2 regions of the Oscillibacter hominis genome follow, and region 2 is predicted to be linked to the other one. Evidence: a T-box and tRNA genes for the amino acid it is inferred to sense, from the RefSeq annotation. Region 2 holds a T-box; the other holds one or more tRNA genes.
The links. The T-box of region 2 lies ahead of leuS (leucine--tRNA ligase). A T-box ahead of a tRNA ligase gene usually reads a tRNA of that ligase, here a tRNA-Leu.
Positions count from the first base shown of each region.

Region 1 (4,165 bases), 420 kb from region 2:
ACTGTGCACGCTTTATCTGCTTGTTTGTATCCAGTTGTTCTGCCGCAGCACCCGCTCCCGCATCTGCTCCACAAAGCGCTCCGGGCCCAGCACACGGACCACGGGGCCAAAGCCCAGCAGACGGATGAGGACCTCGGTCTCGTCGTCCCGCTGATACCACAGCTTGACGGTGCAGGTTTTCGTCTCCTCGTCGTACTCGCTCTGTTTTTCATAGGAGGAGAACTCCACCATAAAACGTTCGATGCCGTTGCGCTCACGGGTGACCCGGAGGAGCAGCGGCTCGGCGCAGCGGTGCCTGACCCGCCAGCCTTCCAGATCCAAGGGACCGTCATACCGCTCGGTGGAGGGCCCCACTTCTTGGATGCGGCTCAGGTTCAGGATATGGTAGCCCTGGAAGACTCCGTGCCACGCTTTGGCTGTGTAGACCCGGAACTTGTCGTCCTTTGCGGAGTACTCCAGCCGCAGAGGCCGGTGGTCGCCCAGCTGTAAGCGGCTCTTGGGCGGCGCGTAGGCCAGGCGCAGGAAGGCCCCCTCCCGCAGGGCGGCCAGGATGGCCTGGAAGTGCCGACGGTAGTCCGGGTCGGTGTAGCCGTCCCCGTCCAGGTAGCGGTCAAAATAGAAAAAGTCCTCCTGCCGGTAGAGTGGCGCCACGTCCCGGAGGGCTTCGGTCAGGTGGTCGAGCTGTTCGTCGGTCATAAAGAGCCGGATGCGCGGGTCGCCCAGCAGGGCTTTCAGCCAGGCGCGCTCCAGGGCCGTTACCGGCAATGCAGGCGGATGCTCCAGCAGGGAGAACAGCAGCCCGTCCCGCTCCTCCAGCAGCGGCCAGGCATTCTGATTCAGCAGCTTGGGGATAAGCTGGAGGGTGCTCTCCCCGTAGCCCCGCTCTCCCACCAGCGCCTCCACTTGGCGTCGTGTCAGCGGCGCGGCGTGGAGAATGTCGGCCACCACCTGATAATAGCAGCCGTAGACCTCGGAAAAGAGTTCCACTATTCCTCACCCCCGTACATCCCCACCATGCGGTGTACATCGTCATAAAAGCGGTCTATGGCGCGCTGATCGTCCCCTTCCAAGGCTACAATGCGTCCGATAAAGGTCTTGACCCAGTTCATCATCTCGCCCACGTCGTAGACCTCGTTGGTGTAGCGCCACAAACCGGGCTCCAGCTGGGCCACATGGCCGCCCCGGCCCTCCCGGCGCAGGCGCTGGATGATGTGGGGCTCGTGCTCCTCGTCCACCGCCACCGTCATGGAGAAGCGCCGGGTCCGCTCATGTCTGGGCAGGGCGGGGCCCCAGGCATGGGCCAGGAGGAGGTCCGCCAGGGCGCGGTAGTTCTCGTCCCCTTCGTGCCCGGGGAGGGGCGCCAGGGCCTTGATATAGTCCAGCCGGAAGGTGGAGAACCGCCGCTGTTCCAGGTGGTGGGCCACCAGGTAACGCCGCCCGCTCTGGACGCTCACCATGATCTTGACCGGCACCACCCGGCAGACGCTCTGCCGCCCGTCCCGCCCACTGACGTTGGTCAGCTCCAGCCGCAGGCCGTCCCGGAGGGCCTCCAAAATGGTGAGGAGAATCTGGTCCTCCAGGGTGTGGACGATGAAATGATGCTTAAACCGGAGACTGGGATTCTCTCCTCCGAGGCGGCCGGACAGAAAATAGCCGACGACGGAGAGCGGGGCGGCCTCTCCGAAAAAGCCCAAGAACTCCGATAGGCCGGTCTGATCCGGGAACAGAGAATCCAGGGAGCACGGGGAGATGGCATAGTACAGCCTTCGACCTTGCTTTTGCGTATTCAGGATTCCCAGTTCCTCATACTCCTTCAGTTTCCGCCGGACAGTGGGCAGCTCGAAAAGCTGTTCCCCACGCTCCGCCAGTTCGTCCGTGATCTCCTCCGCGTGGCGGGGCTGGCCGTCCGAGAGCAGATCCAACAGGTAAAAGTGGAGGGTGATGTCGTTGTCGGTGAAGCTCTTGGACTGCCAAGCCCGATAGAGGGGATTGTGGGGGAGCTCCGAGGCATCCACGGAGAGGAACACGGCCTTCCCGCCGGGGCGGTACTCCCAGCGCAGGCCGTCCCCCAGCCAGCTCTCGATGCGCCGGCGCTCGTTGTCGTAGGTACGGGCGCTCTTCTGGTCGAAGTCTTCCCGGGTCTTGTAGCCGAAAATCAGAAAATCCCGCATGTAGTCCCGCACCCGGTCAAACCGCTTGACCAATTCACTGTAGGCCATGCCGCCACCTCCTCTTATCTGTCAGTTTACGACATATCGGGAGACCTCGCAACTTTTTTGGAATGAAAAGTTTTCCACCTGCGGTTAAGATTGGAACATGAAAGGCGCCAACAGCAACTTCGATTAGCTAAGTTGGTATAGCAGTTGACTTAAGATCAACGTTTCGCGGGTTCAAATCCCGCATCAAACGGCGCCTTGCTATAAACGCACCAACAGCAATCCTACATACAGCTGTTAACTGTGAATCGTAAACGGTGCGTTGTCAAAAGGCGTCAACCGCAGCTTTTCAATAGCTAAGTGGTAAAAGCGCCTGGCTCATAACCAGGAGACGCGGGTCCGAATCCCGCTGAAATGGCGCCTTGATTTCCCAAAGGCACAGACAGCAATCCAATTTGGTCATTCCATTCAGGAACGTGGTTCAACTCCACAACGCCGGGCAACCGGTGTCGAAACTGTGCCTTGCAATCGTCAAGCAGGTAAGGAGGTCATCATCATGCTTGCGTTTTTGAAGAAAGAAGCCCTCACCACCCGCACGGAAAACGGCGCGGCCGCCTACGCCACCACCATGAGTGATTGCCTGGACCTGTTTTCCACCGTCGGCGCGCTCCGCGCTGCCTCCGAGGCGGAGATTGCGGACCGCTTCACCCGGGCCTGGGCGGAAAACCCCGACCTGGCAATGAAAATCGCCTTCTTCGCCCGGGACGTCCGGGGCGGCCTGGGCGAGCGCCGGGCCTTCCGGGTCATGTTAAAGACCCTCTCCGCCTTGGCCCCCGCGTCTGTGGTCAAGAACCTGGCGAACATCCCCGAGTATGGCCGTTACGACGACCTGATAGCCCTGTTGGACACCCCTTGCAGGGGGCAGATGCTTGTCTACATAAAGGGGCAGCTTGCCAGGGATATCGCCGCCCTGGGCACGGAGGAGGAATCTGTCTCCCTGCTTGCCAAGTGGCTCCCCTCGGTGAACGCCAGCAGCGCGGACACCGTCCGTGCCGCCAAGCAGGTGGCCCGCGCCCTGGGCATGAGCGACGCCCGGTACCGCAAGACCCTCTCCGCGCTCCGGGCCAGAATTGCCATCCTGGAGAATAGCCTCCGGGAGCGGGACTATACCTTTGACTATGCCAAGCAGCCTTCCAAGGCCATGTTCAAGTACCGCAAAGCGTTCCTCCGCAACGACGGCGTACGCTATCAGGCATTTTTGGAGCAAGTTCGCTCGGGCGAGGCCAAGCTGCACACGGGGACCCTGTATCCCTATGAGCTGGTGGCCCCCATCCTGAACGGCACAGTATCCGAGGCCGAGCGTCTCACCCTGGACACCACCTGGAACTCCCTGCCCGACTACGCCTCGGACGGCGACGCTCTGGTGGTGGTGGACGGCTCCGGCTCCATGTACTGGAATGGGGCTCAGCCCATGCCCGCCACGGTGGCCCTTTCCCTGGGGCTCTACTTCGCCCAGCGGAACACTGGGGCCTTTCGGGGCCACTTCATCACCTTCTCCAGCAGACCCAGGCTGGTGGAGGTGAAGGGACGGGATCTCTACGAGCAGGTGAAGTACGCCGAGAGCTTCAACGAGTGCGCCAATACCAACGTCCAGGCGGTCTTTGACCTCATCCTGCGCACGGCGGTGAAAAACCGTTTAAAGCAGGTCGACCTGCCCGCCACGCTGTACTTTATCTCCGATATGGAGTTCGACTCCTGCGCGGAGCACGCGGATTTGACCAACTTCAATTGCGCCCATCGGGCCTTCGAGGCCAAGGGCTACAAGCTTCCCCGCGTGGTGTTCTGGAACGTGGCCAGCCGTGCGCTCCAGCAGCCCGTCACCATGAACGAGCAGGGCGTGGCGCTGGTCTCCGGCTGCACGCCCCGGCTCTTCGAGATGGTCCTGGGCGGCAAGCTGTCCCCCTACGCCTATATGTTGGATATTCTGAGCGCCCCCCGGTACCGGGACA
Region 1 is NZ_CP060490.1:547,442-551,606, forward strand. Features, by position in the region: gene H8790_RS02825 (WYL domain-containing protein) at 13-987, opposite strand; gene H8790_RS02830 (WYL domain-containing protein) at 987-2,219, opposite strand; tRNA gene H8790_RS02835 (tRNA-Leu) at 2,341-2,406, shown strand; tRNA gene H8790_RS02840 (tRNA-Met) at 2,502-2,574, shown strand; gene H8790_RS02845 (DUF2828 family protein) at 2,713-4,165, shown strand, end outside.
Region 1: it encodes a tRNA-Leu, which carries the amino acid that the T-box ahead of leuS (leucine--tRNA ligase) is inferred to sense. The anticodon was not compared.

Region 2 (4,165 bases):
GCTCTTTGTGAGGCCGGAAGTACCCGGGGCGGGCAAGCAGGAAAAGGATCCGGAGAACCCGGTGAGCTCGGAGGAGGGCGTGCAGCCCAAGGCCACAGGGGAGCGCAAGTCCAAGGACTATTACACCATCCTGGTGCTGGGCCGGGACACCGGCGGCGGCGGCAACTGCGACACGATGATGCTGGCGTCCTATGATGTGACCAATCAGAAGATGACGGTGATGAACATTCCCCGCGACACCATGGTGAACGTCTCCTGGGACGTGAAAAAGATCAACTCCGTCTACAACTTCTACGGCGGCGGGGAAAAGGGCATCGACGCGCTCTACAAGGAGATTTCCCAGCTGGTGGGCTTTGTACCCGATTACCGGGTGATCGTGGAGTGGGAAGCCGTGGGCAAGCTGGTGGATGCCATGGACGGCGTATATTTTGAAGTGCCCCGGGACATGGATTATGAGGACCCCTACCAGGATTTGTCCATCCACATCAAAAAGGGCTATCAGAAGCTCACCGGCGAGCAGGCCATGGGCGTGGTCCGGTTCCGCGACGGGAAAAATGGGTATAATAACGGCGACATCGGCCGCATCGAAACCCAGCAGAATTTCCTCAAGGCCGTGATTTCCCAGCTGCTCCAGGTGAAGAACCTGACAAAAATTGAAAAGTTTGCTAAAATCTTTACCGAGTGCGTGGAGACGGACCTGACCTGGCAGAACCTCTTCTGGTTCGGCAAATCCGCCATTGTGGGCGGGCTCTCCATGGACAACGTGAATTTCGTCACCATGCCCTATAAGGGGGTGTATGCCTGGAGCCGCAGCTACCACCAGAATCTCTCCTATGTGGTGCCGGTGGCCGACGAGCTCCTCGAGCTGGTCAACAACTCCCTGAGCCCCTATTTGGAGCCCTCCAAGATGTCCGAACTGGACATCATGTACGTCAACTCCGACGGCAGCATCGGTTCCACCACCGGACGGGTGGAGGACACCAAGGCTGCTGTCCCGCCCACCTCCTACGGCGGCGGGTCCACGAAGCCGGAGACTGGCGGCGAGACGACCGTGCCTCCTGAAACGGGTGGTGAGGCCACGCCGCCGGAAACGGGCGGGGAGACGGTGCCGCCCGAGACAGGAGGGGAGACCACGCCTCCGGAGACAGGTGGCGAGACCACGCCGCCGGAAAGTGGTGGTGAAACCACACCTCCGGAAAGTGGCGGTGAGACTACTCCCCCGGAAACGGGCGGGGAGACGGTGCCGCCCGAAAGCGGCGGCGAGACCACGCCGCCGGACACAAGCGGGGAGGTCATGGTGCCTCCCTCCACCGGCGGGATCGACAATTGGCCGGTGCCCGGCGAACCCACACAGCCGGCCCAGTCCGCGGGAACTCCGGCGGATTCCATGGCCGCATAGAAAGGAAGAAATGGAATGACCCCGAAAGAAATCGCACTGACTGCCGCCGCTGCATTGGACAGTAAGAAGGGCGGAGACATCAAAGTACTTGAGATTACAGACCTGACCACTCTGGTGGATTATTTCGTCATTGCCACCGGTACCTCCAACACCCAGATCTCCGCCTTGTGCGGCGCCGTGGAGGAGAAGCTGACCGCCCAGGGGGAGGAGCCTCTGCACCGGGAGGGCTACCGGGACGGCACCTGGGTGCTGTTGGACTACGGCAGCGTGGCAATCCATGTGTTCTCCGAGGAAGCCAGGGAATTCTATTCCCTGGAGCGGCTCTGGAGCGACGGCAAAGAGGTGGATTTGACCGGCGTGCTGACAAAAGAGTAAACGATTTCAAAGAGCGCTCTTGACAAAAGCCGCAAACCTCCGTAAAATATCCCTGTTAAAGACGTTGAAGGGAAGAAAGACGGATACGACGCCTTCAGAGAGCCGGCGGGCGCTGCGAGCCGGTGGGGAGTTCCGTGTATAACTGATCCCGGAGTTTTCCGTCCGATGCCTCGGCCTAAGATGGAACGGTTTGGCCCCGTTACCGGCTGAGATCCTTTGGATCACTGAGGGCCTGCCGGGCAACCGGCGGCTGAATCAGGGTGGTACCGCGTGTCAACGCCCCTGACCAAACGGTCAGGGGCGTTTTATTTCAGAGAAAACTTTCATGAATATGAGGGAGAAGCGCAATGAAATACGATTTCACAGCGATTGAGAAAAAGTGGCAGGAGAAGTGGCTGAAGGAAAAGACCTTCGCCGCGGTCAACGGCGATGCCTCCCGGCCCAAGTTCTACGGCCTGGTGGAATTCCCCTACCCCTCCGGCCAGGGGCTCCATGTGGGACATGCCCGGCCCTACACCGCTATGGATGTGGTGGCCCGGAAAAAGCGGATGGACGGCTACAACGTCCTCTTTCCCATCGGCTACGACGCCTTTGGCCTGCCCACGGAGAACTACGCGGTCAAAAACCACATCCATCCCGCCAAAGTGACCCACGACAATGTGGCAAACTTCCGCAAGCAGCTCCAGATGCTGGGCTATTCCTTTGACTGGGACCGGGAGGTCAACACCACCGACCCGGACTACTACAAGTGGACCCAGTGGATTTTCCTCCAGCTCTATAAGAAGGGCCTGGCCTATAAGGCCTCCATGCCCGTGAACTGGTGCACCTCCTGCAAAATCGTCCTGGCCAACGAAGAAGTGGTGGAGGGCGTGTGCGAGCGCTGCGGCGGCGAGGTCATCCGCAAGGAGAAGAGCCAGTGGATGCTGGCCATCACCAAGTACGCCGACCGCCTGATCGACGATCTGGACGGCCTGGACTTCATCGAGCGGGTCAAGATCCAGCAGAAGAACTGGATCGGCCGCAGCGAGGGCACCGAGGTGGACTTTACCACCACCTCCGGCGACACCATGACCGTCTACACCACCCGCTGCGACACCCTCTTCGGCGTCACCTACATGGTGCTCTCCCCGGAGCACCCCTTCCTGGAAAAGTGGAAGGACCAGCTGAAGAACTGGAAGGAAGTGGAGGCTTACCGGGAGGAGGCCGCCCGTAAGTCCGACTTTGAGCGCAGTGAGCTCAACAAGGAAAAGACCGGCGTGCGCCTTCAAGGCGTGGCAGCGGTCAATCCGGTGAACAACACCGAAATCCCCATCTATGTCTCCGATTACGTGCTGATGAGCTACGGCACCGGCGCCGTGATGGGCGTGCCTGGCCACGACCAGCGCGACTGGGAGTTTGCCACCAAGTTCGGCATCCCCATCGTGGAGGTGGTGAAGGGCGGCGATGTCACCAAGGAGGCCTTTGCGCTGAAGGACGATACCGGCATCATGGTCAATTCCGGATTTTTGAACGGCTTGACGGTGAAGCAGGCCATCCCCGCCATGAAGGAGTGGGTTACCAAGCAGGGCATCGGCCATCCCAAGACCAATTACAAGCTCCGGGACTGGGTCTTCTCCCGCCAGCGCTACTGGGGCGAACCCATCCCCCTGGTCAACTGCCCCAAGTGCGGCTGGGTGCCCCTGCCGGAGACGGAGCTGCCGCTGCTGCTGCCGGAGGTGGATTCCTATGAGGTCACCGACACCGGCGAGAGCCCTCTGGCCAAGATGACCGACTGGGTCAATACCACCTGCCCCTGCTGCGGCGGGCCGGCCAAGCGGGAAACGGACACCATGCCCCAGTGGGCCGGGTCCAGCTGGTATTTCCTGCGCTATATGGATCCCCACAACGATAAGGCCCTGGCCTCCAAGGAGGCGCTGGACTATTGGTCCCCCGTGGACTGGTACAACGGCGGCATGGAGCACACCACGCTGCATCTGCTCTACAGCCGCTTCTGGCACAAGTTCCTCTACGACATTGGCGTGGCGCCCACCTGCGAGCCCTATGCCAAGCGCACCAGCCACGGCATGATCCTGGGTGAGGGCGGCGAAAAGATGTCCAAGTCCAGGGGCAATGTGGTGAATCCCAACGACATTGTGGATCAGTTCGGCGCCGACACCATGCGCACCTATATCATGTTTATCGGCGACTTTGAAAAGGCCGCGGCCTGGTCCACCCAGGCGGTGAAGGGCTGCAAGCGCTTTTTGGACCGCGTGTGGAACCTGGCCGAGGCGTGCACCGATTCTCTGGAGCACACGCCCAAGCACGAGGCCGCGATCCACAAGGCCATTAAGAAGGTCTCCGACGACATCGAGGCTATGAAGTTCAACACCGCCATCGCGGCGATGATGGCGC
Region 2 is NZ_CP060490.1:966,987-971,151, forward strand. Features, by position in the region: gene H8790_RS04790 (LCP family glycopolymer transferase) at 1-1,399, shown strand, start outside; gene rsfS (ribosome silencing factor) at 1,415-1,774, shown strand; T-box leader at 1,830-2,061, shown strand; gene leuS (leucine--tRNA ligase) at 2,122-4,165, shown strand, end outside.